2 regions of the Halobacillus seohaensis genome follow, and region 1 is predicted to be linked to the other one. Evidence: predicted binding sites of a transcription regulator. Region 1 holds the regulator's gene; the other holds the start of a gene.
The links. Region 1 encodes CtsR, which represses protease genes until heat stress. Its sites were predicted from a motif close to ATGGTCAATAAAGGTCAAACA; they were not measured.

Region 1 (4,578 bases):
ATATCTTCTACCGTCACTTCAGAATCCTCTTGGCCTTGCTTTTCTTTCCATTCGTCTTTCGTTTGATCAAGTTCATCACGTAACCGTTGCTCTGTATCTCTTAGGGAAGCCGCTTTCTCGAATTCTTGACTTTGAACAGCAGCGTCTTTCTCTTTTCTAACTTCTTCAAGCTTGTGTTCCAACTCTTTTAAGTTTGGCGGAGCCGTATAAGAACGAAGACGAACTCTTGATGCTGCTTCATCAATTAAATCAATCGCCTTATCTGGTAAGAAACGATCTGGAATATAACGATCAGAGAAACGAACAGCAGATTCGATGGAATCATCTGTAATCGAAACTCTATGGTGTGCTTCATAACGATCACGCAATCCTTTTAAAATTTGAACCGATTCTTCCAAATTAGGTTCGCCCACTTGAATTGGTTGGAAACGACGCTCAAGTGCAGCATCTTTTTCGATATACTTCTTATATTCATCAAGAGTAGTTGCACCAATGCATTGTAGTTCACCTCGGGCTAATGACGGCTTCAAGATATTCGATGCGTCAATAGCACCTTCTGCGCCACCTGCACCAATTAGCGTGTGTAACTCATCAATGAATAGAATAATATTGTTCGCCTGACGAATTTCTTCCATCACTTTCTTCAAGCGATCTTCAAATTCACCACGATATTTTGTCCCAGCTACCACCGTACCCATATCAAGTGTCATCACTCGTTTATCTCGTAAGATTTCTGGGATTTCATTATCCATAATTTGTTGAGCAAGTCCCTCAGCAATGGCAGTTTTACCAACACCAGGTTCACCTACAAGTACTGGGTTGTTTTTTGTGCGTCGGCTAAGAACTTGAATCACACGCTCAATCTCTTTACTACGCCCAATTACCGGATCAATATTACCTTCTTTAGCAATGGCAGTTAGATCCCGTGCTAAGGAATCAAGAGTCGGTGTGTTAGCGTTAGCTGATTGAGAACTACCACTTCCGCCACGGCGGTTTTGGCCACCAGTCGATTCATTATTTCCAAGGAGCTGTAAAACTTGTTGACGTGCTTTATTCAGACTTACACCAAGGTTATTCAATACCCGAGCAGCTACACCTTCTCCTTCACGAATTAAACCGAGGAGAATATGCTCTGTACCTACATAAGAATGGCCTAACTTTCGTGCTTCATCCATTGACAGCTCGATAACTTTTTTCGCACGAGGTGTATAGTGAATCGTTTGGGATACCTTTTCGCCTTTACCAATTAAATTTTCTACTTCTTGTTGGATTTTGCTAGATTCAAGGCCTAAGGCAGTCAGTGCTTTGGCAGCGATACCTTCTCCTTCACTAACCAAACCTAACAAAATGTGCTCGGTACCAATATTATTATGGCCTAAGCGAACTGCCTCCTCTTGCGCTAATGCTAGAACTTTTTGTGCTCTCTCAGTAAATCGTCCAAACATCATGGACAAAACCTCCTAACAAATTATTCTTTATTTTCTAGCTGAACTCTTTCTCTAATTAACGATGCTCGGCGAATATCCCGCTCAGATGGAGATAAGGATTCTTTCGCATATTGCTGTAAGAACCCAGGCTGGGTCAACACCATCAGTTCGTTTAATATAGTTTGGGGTATATGTTCAATAAACCCTAAGTCTATTCCAAGGCGCAGATCAGATAAACACTTAGCCGCCTCTTTAGACTCTATGATGCGACTGTGCTTCAAAACACCATAGGAGCGAAATACTCGATCTTCAAGTTGCATGCCAGACCGATGCATCAATACCTGACGGGCCTTGCGTTCTTGATCAATCAATTGCCTGACTACACTATGCAAATCCTCAACAATATCTTCTTCTGATTTCCCTAAAGTAATTTGATTGGAAATTTGAAATATATTTCCAACCGTTTCACTTCCTTCTCCATAAATCCCACGGACGACAAGTCCAAGCTGGTTAATGGCAGGGGTCATACGGTTAATTTGTTGCGTCATGGCCAATGCAGGTAAATGCATCATTACCGAGGCTCTCATTCCCGTACCAACGTTTGTTGGACAAGATGTTAAATATCCTCTATTTTCATCAAAGGCATAATCTACTTTTTCTTCTAACCAGTCATCTAATTGTGATGCTTGTTCTAAAGCACGGTCTAATTGAAATCCTGGGAAGTAAAGTTGAATGCGAATGTGATCCTCTTCATTAATCATAATCGATACTTGTTCATTTTGTGAAATTAAAGATGCTGAATATTTTGAGTGATCTGTTAAATGCGGACTGATTAAGTGCTTTTCAACTAAAACTCTTTTCTCAATTGGTTGCAAATCATTCATTTCGACAACTTCAAATTTCTTGTAATCTCTAAAAGACTGACCATTGTATTCTTTTTTAAAAAAGTTTAGTACCTCTTCCATTCGCTCTTCAGAAGCTATAATCGGGAAAGGGTACTTCTGAAAGTTTCGAGCCAATCGGATGCGGCTACTCATGACAATGTCACTGTCTGGTCCCTCTTCCTTCATCCAGGGACTAATCGCTCCATTTATAAATTGTTCTATAGACATTATTCCTCATCCTCCTCTCCCTGATGAAGTTGATGATCTAAAGAACGGATCTGATCTCTTATTTTAGCAGCTTCCTCAAACTCTTCTTGTTCAATCAGACGCTGAAGTTCGGATTTATATTCTCCAATTTGCCTTTTCAAATGCAAATTTCCACCTTCTCGCTTAGGAACCTTCCCGTCATGCCTCGTATTTCCACTATGCACACGGCGGAATATCGGATTCAAACGCTCATTAAAGGTTTTATAACAATCTCCACACCCAAACTTGCCAATTTGCGCAAAATTTTGATAGGTTAAGCCACAAGTTGGACATTTCAGTTGTTTATTGGATTGAAAAGCTTTTGAATGATTACCTTTTATCGATGGACTTTGTTCATAATTAAAAAGCCCTGATAATAAATCATTTAACGTAAAGTTTTCTTCATTATCACTCATATATCCTTTTTCTTTGGCACAATATTCACATACATGAGTTTCTGTCTTTTCACCATTTATGACTTGGGTCAAGTGAACAGTCGCAGGACGTTTATGGCATCGTTGACAATCCATAATAATTCCTCCCTCCTAAGCTAACTTTTATACTTAAGGGTAAACAACATAGCCGTAAGGATTCTGGAACGGATCTCATCCCTGAGAGGAAGAGGGAATGCAAGAATCTCACGTTCCATCACACTACCCATCATGCGTGCTTCACGATCTGTAATACTATCGTTTTCAAATAATCTTTGAATGATATCTATAGCTACAGACTGAGAAACCTCTGGCTGAATCATACTGACAATCTCATCAATCATCTGTGATTCTGAGCGATGTTGTACACGACGTATACGGATATAACCGCCGCCACCACGCTTACTTTCAACTATATACCCCTTTTCCACAGTAAAACGGGTTTTAATCACATAATTAATTTGAGATGGAACACACTGAAATTGATCTGCAATTTCACTTCGCTTAATTTCAATGGCTTGCTTTTGATTCTCATCTAAGATGTTTTTCAAGTACTCTTCAATAATATCGGAAATATTCCGCATTTTCCCTCCCCCTCTTTTGACTTTGACTATCTTTGACCTTAACTTTATTATACTAATTTTATTTTCTTTAGCAACTAAAATGTTTTGAGTTACATAAGTAATCATTCCCTAATTAATCCAAGATTAAAACAAAAAAACTATACGATATATATCGCATAGTTTTTAATTTCTCTGAGTAACTTGTATTACATTATTTAGTTTCGATAGGTTCTCTAATAAATAAGCTTCATCATAGTGCTGGTTGCTTTCTAATTGAATGAAAATTTTCCTTCTATCATTATTCTCCTTTTCTAACTCAACTCTTTGAAGCATCATACTTTCGTTATCAAAAACAGAAAGAACCTCACTTATTTTCACATGGTCGTCTGCAAGTATTACATAGGAGTTCTTAAAGTAATGACTTACATACTTCTTCTCTAAATTATTTAAGAAGATTAAGCTAAGGAGCACAAGTAGAGTAGCTAGTATAGCCACCCCATACATACCGGCACCTACAACTAAACCCAATCCAGCTACAGTCCAAATTGACGCTGCGGTAGTTAATCCCCTTATTGTCATTCCATTCACAATAATTGTACCTGCCCCAAGAAAACCAATCCCACTTATAACGTAAGAAGGAATACGAGAGGGATCGAACCGGGTATTGTCATAATGAAGAATAAATGATTCAAATCCATATAAAGATAATAACATCATTAAACAGGAACCAATCCCTACAAGAATATGGGTACGGAATCCAGCCGAGTGGTTTTTTAATTCTCTCTCAAAACCAATCAAACCCGATAGTAATAAGGCAATACATAAACGGATTGAAAATATATCAAGATTTTCCGTAAACATATATATTTGTTCCATTGTTTCCCCCACCCTTGCCATCAGAAATAAAAATCGGTGATATGTATTAAATATATAAAAAAAGTCGAAAGCTTATGCTTTCGACTTTTTTTAAGTTAACGTGGCAGCGTCCTACTCTCACGGGGATCGACCCGACTACCATCGGCGCTGA
Region 2 (4,578 bases), on a different contig from region 1:
CTCCTAGCTGCTATGACTTCAATGACAGGTAATTTTTACCACGGGATAAAAGAAATCTCAAGGGTCCTTAACGTTCGTGGCAACATTTATCCTACTGCTAACCACTCCATGAATTTGCATGCAGAGATGGAGGATGGCTCAATCGTATCTGGTGAATCTAATATACCTAAACAGAATAAAAAAATAAAACGGGTTTTTGTTAGTCCCCTGCCCATCCTGCCGTTACCGGAAGCTATGAGTTCTATAGAGGAAGCAGATCTTGTTGTTATTGCGCCAGGAAGTTTGTATACGAGTATAATGCCGAATATAATTGTTCCTGAAATACGTGAGGCACTACAGAATACAAAGGCAAAGGTAACTTATGTTTGTAATGTAATGACACAGCAAGGCGAGACTTCGAATTATACGGCAGCAGATCATGTGCAAGCTTTACATGATCATGTAGGAAAAGGAACTATTCAATCGATCATTGTCCACAACCAGACGATTGCTCCAAGCGTGAAAAAGATTTATGCTGAGGAAAATGCGGAGCCTGTTGTCTATGATATCGAACGAATAAAATCTATGGGCCTTGAAATTATAGAAGAGGACATTCTTGATCGAAATAAGTCAACGATTCGTCATGACACGAACAAGTTGGCTCACATATTATATTCCATGCTTTAACAAAGGGTTGGGGGTGAACAGCCATGTCATTTGCTTCAGAAATAAAAAAAGAATTAACTAATGTAGAGGCAGATGAATGTTGTAATGAATCGGAACTAGCTTCTCTTGTCCGAATGAATGGAACGTTTTCTCTCTCTAATCAAAGGTATATATTAGATGTGCAAACAGAAAATGCAGCCATTGCTAGAAGAATTTATACATTAATGAAAAAACTTTACCCTTATCCAGTTGAATTGCTCGTTCGAAAAAAGATGCGGTTAAAGAAGAATAATGTATATATTGTTCGAATGAATAAAAATGCTGAGAAGTTGCTCGCAGATCTTGAGATACTAAGTGGACCTTTATCAACCAATCCTAATATTCCAAAAAAGTATTTACAAACTACATGTTGCAAAAGAGCCTATTTACGAGGAGCCTTTCTTGCGGGTGGGTCTGTAAATAATCCGGAAACATCATCTTACCATCTGGAAATATACTCTTCTGATAAAGAGCATAATGAATCTCTATGTGAACTTATGAACAGTTTTGGTCTTCACGCTCGCACACTTGAGCGGAAGAAGGGTTATATTACGTATTTAAAAGAGGCTGAAAAAATCACTGAACTTATTAGTAATATTGGAGCCCATCAGGCACTCTTTAAATTTGAAGATGTTCGGATTGTGAGGGACATGAGGAATTCTGTGAATCGACTGGTTAACTGTGAAACGGCCAATTTAAACAAAACAATCGGTGCTGCTTTTCGCCAAGTTGAAAATATTAATTTTATCAAACGTACCGTTGGATTGGATGCATTGCCCGATAAACTTCATGAAATAGCCAGATTGCGCGTTGAGCATCAGGAAGTGTCACTTAAAGAGCTAGGAGAATTAGTTTCCGGAGCAGCTATTAGTAAGTCAGGTATCAACCATCGCTTAAGAAAAATTGATGAATTTGCTGATAAAGTAAGAAGTGGTGAAATTCAAGAAAGTAGTTAAAATAATGTCATTAATGAAATATTCATGCTATAATGATTTCAACAAAAAGAACGCCTCTCTATGGAGAGCGTTCTTTATTTCAAAGAGTTGAATGCGCTTTCTAAATTTTTATTTGGAATGTTAGGAAGGAGAATGATAGATGAAGGAACAAACTATTACTATTGATTTAAACACGGGGTTGCAAGCTAGACCGGCAGCTCAATTTGTTCAACTTGCCAACCGTTTTTCTTCAGATGTATTTATAGAAAAAGACAGTAAGCGTATTAATGCCAAAAGCATCATGGGACTAATGAGCTTAGCAGTAGGTCAAGGTGAAGAAATAAAGTTAATTGCTGACGGTCATGACGAAGAGAGAGTTATTGATGAGTTAAGTGAGTTTGTAAAGGAATCTTAAACCTTACTATGTGAAGGGATGAGCAGGACGATTAGGGGAACGTTCTCATAAAGGTACATAAGCGAGAATGGTTCAACGAAAAGTAAAAACCCGTTGTAATTACAACGGGTTTTTACTTTTGTACTTTATTTGCTTGGTTTTTCCATAACTTTGTCAATTAGGCCATATTCTACAGCTTCTGAAGCTGACATGAAGTTATCGCGGTCTGTATCACGCTCGATCACTTCAATTGGTTGACCTGTACGTTCAGAAAGTATTTGGTTCAGCTTTTCACGCATTTTAATAATGCGTTTTGCATGAATTTCGATATCAGTAGCTTGACCTTGTGTGCCGCCTAATGGTTGGTGAATCATTACTTCACTATTAGGAAGAGCATAACGCTTGCCTTCCGTACCAGCATTTAATAGGAAAGCACCCATGGAAGCAGCCATACCTGTGCAGATCGTAGATACGTCAGGTTTAATGAACTGAATCGTATCATAGATAGCCATTCCAGCTGTTATGGAACCACCTGGTGAGTTAATATAAATTGAAATATCCTTATCTGGATCATCTGCAGCTAAGAATAGTAGCTGAGCGACAACGGAGTTTGAAATGTTATCGTCAATGGGACTACCTAGCATGATGATGCGGTCTTTAAGCAGGCGTGAATAAATATCATAAGCACGCTCTCCCCTGTTGGTTTGTTCAATAACTGTTGGGATTAAGTTCATTATTAATTCCTCCTTATTATCATACCTATATGATGGAATGTATTTATATCATACAATTAAGGTCAGATAAGGTCAAACAAAAACATCTAACCATTTACCTTTACCATCATTCCCTAATTTTTATTGTATAAACGTACAATTTAATAAGTTATTTTACTGATATCTTGCATTTTATGGCTGGAAAAAGTATAATAGATTTTGCGTTTTAATATGCGCCCGTAGCTCAGATGGATAGAGCGGTAGATTCCGGTTCTACGTCAGTCGGAGGTTCGAATCCTCTCGGGCGCGCTATATAAATAATGTTGGTATGCGCTAGAATGTAACAATGTTTACGAACCTCTCAATTTCTTATTATAGATTTTGGGAGGTTATTTTTGCTTTGTAAAGCCTTTTTCAGTTGCCTCAGTCGTTTCTCATCAACCATTACCCCTTATTACACAATCATATCATGGGGGTTCGTTACCGTATAAGGGATAGGGGGATTTCGAGTTTTGGGATAGGAGATAATTCTCTTTCCGAGCGCGAATGGTTCGATGCATGTAGGAGTCTCATCTCTTGTTAATAGTGAAAATGTAAATCAAAGGTTGGGCAACGGAGTTCCAATCCAGACTATTAGACCATAAATCATATAGGACATCCTCAAAAGACACCTAGCGTTATCATTCATGCGACGGAAGTCACGAGAAGAATCATAAATTAGCACTTTAAAATATCTATAGTTGTTGCAATTGTTTATTATTGGACTTCAGTAAACTTCCAATCATTAACCTTTCTGTTGTTTATCCTTTTCTCATTGCGTTGAATTGTCTGGGAATCTTGAAGACTCATCGGCTATCAACCATCCCATTTCAGACAATACATCTATTGATATCGATAGTTCCACAAAAAATTAATCTCCACATAATAGGTGAATTAAACGTCTATTCCTAAGAATATCCCCCTTACAATCTAATTGAGATAGGTGAAATGGAGAAAATGCATCTTTTTATTTGTAACTAACCAGTAGGTATATGTTAAAATGACCGTCAGTAATGATTATCTGAAAGGAGAATGATTTTGAATAGAAAATGGTTATTAAGTTTATCACTAGCCTTTCTTTTATCCGTAACCGTTGCATGCAATGATACAGATGAATCGGCTGAAGATAATAATGAGGAAACTGAAACGCAAGAAGAGGATGGCGAAGGAAGTGAAGGAAACACAGAACAACCTCAAATGCCTGAACCAGACTTAGAAGGTATCCCTGAAGTTGTTGCCGAAGTAAACGGCGAAGAAATAGCGGCAGAAGAGTTTAAGACAACGTATGAAGGACAGTTTCAGCAAATGGCTATGCAGTCACAGATGACCGGACAAGAAGTTGATCAGGATCAATTAAAGAAACAGATTGCTGAAAGTATGGTTGGACAGGAGCTTCTTATACAAGAAGCAAACAGCCGTGATATAGAGGTTTCAGAAGAAGAAATTGATGAAACACTAACGGGATTAGCTGAACAAAATGGGGTAGAATCCAAGGATGAATTTTTGGCTGCTCTGGAAGAACAAGGCATGGGACAAGAAGAAGTCATGTCTCAGGTTGAAATGCAAGTGAAATTAGATCAGGTTATTGCTAGTGAAGCTGGAGATATTGAGCCAACGGAAGAAGAATTAGAACAAGCTTATGAACAGGTTAAAGCCCAGCAAGAGCAAATGAGTGAGGGAAATGGTGAAAGTGCAGAAATCCCATCTTTTGAAGAAGCAAAACCTGATCTCATCGAACAAGTGAAGCGTCAGAAAAAAGGACAGGCAACTCAAACGCTAGTTGAACAACTTCGCGAAGATGCAGATGTCACTG

Region 2: clpP (ATP-dependent Clp endopeptidase proteolytic subunit ClpP) is a predicted target of CtsR. The motif match lies at 2,806-2,826, and genes of this name have one in related genera.

Annotation. Positions count from the first base shown of each region.
Region 1 is NZ_JBHSZV010000019.1:12-4,589, reverse strand. Features, by position in the region: gene clpC (ATP-dependent protease ATP-binding subunit ClpC) at 1-1,448, opposite strand, end outside; gene ACFQIC_RS08020 (protein arginine kinase) at 1,469-2,539, opposite strand; gene ACFQIC_RS08015 (UvrB/UvrC motif-containing protein) at 2,539-3,087, opposite strand; gene ACFQIC_RS08010 (CtsR family transcriptional regulator) at 3,108-3,572, opposite strand; gene ACFQIC_RS08005 (MgtC/SapB family protein) at 3,735-4,427, opposite strand.
Region 2 is NZ_JBHSZV010000062.1:165,533-170,110, reverse strand. Features, by position in the region: gene ACFQIC_RS20195 (gluconeogenesis factor YvcK family protein) at 1-666, shown strand, start outside; gene whiA (DNA-binding protein WhiA) at 690-1,640, shown strand; gene ACFQIC_RS20185 (HPr family phosphocarrier protein) at 1,780-2,034, shown strand; gene clpP (ATP-dependent Clp endopeptidase proteolytic subunit ClpP) at 2,160-2,747, opposite strand; tRNA gene ACFQIC_RS20175 (tRNA-Arg) at 2,960-3,035, shown strand; gene ACFQIC_RS20170 (SurA N-terminal domain-containing protein) at 3,798-4,578, shown strand, end outside.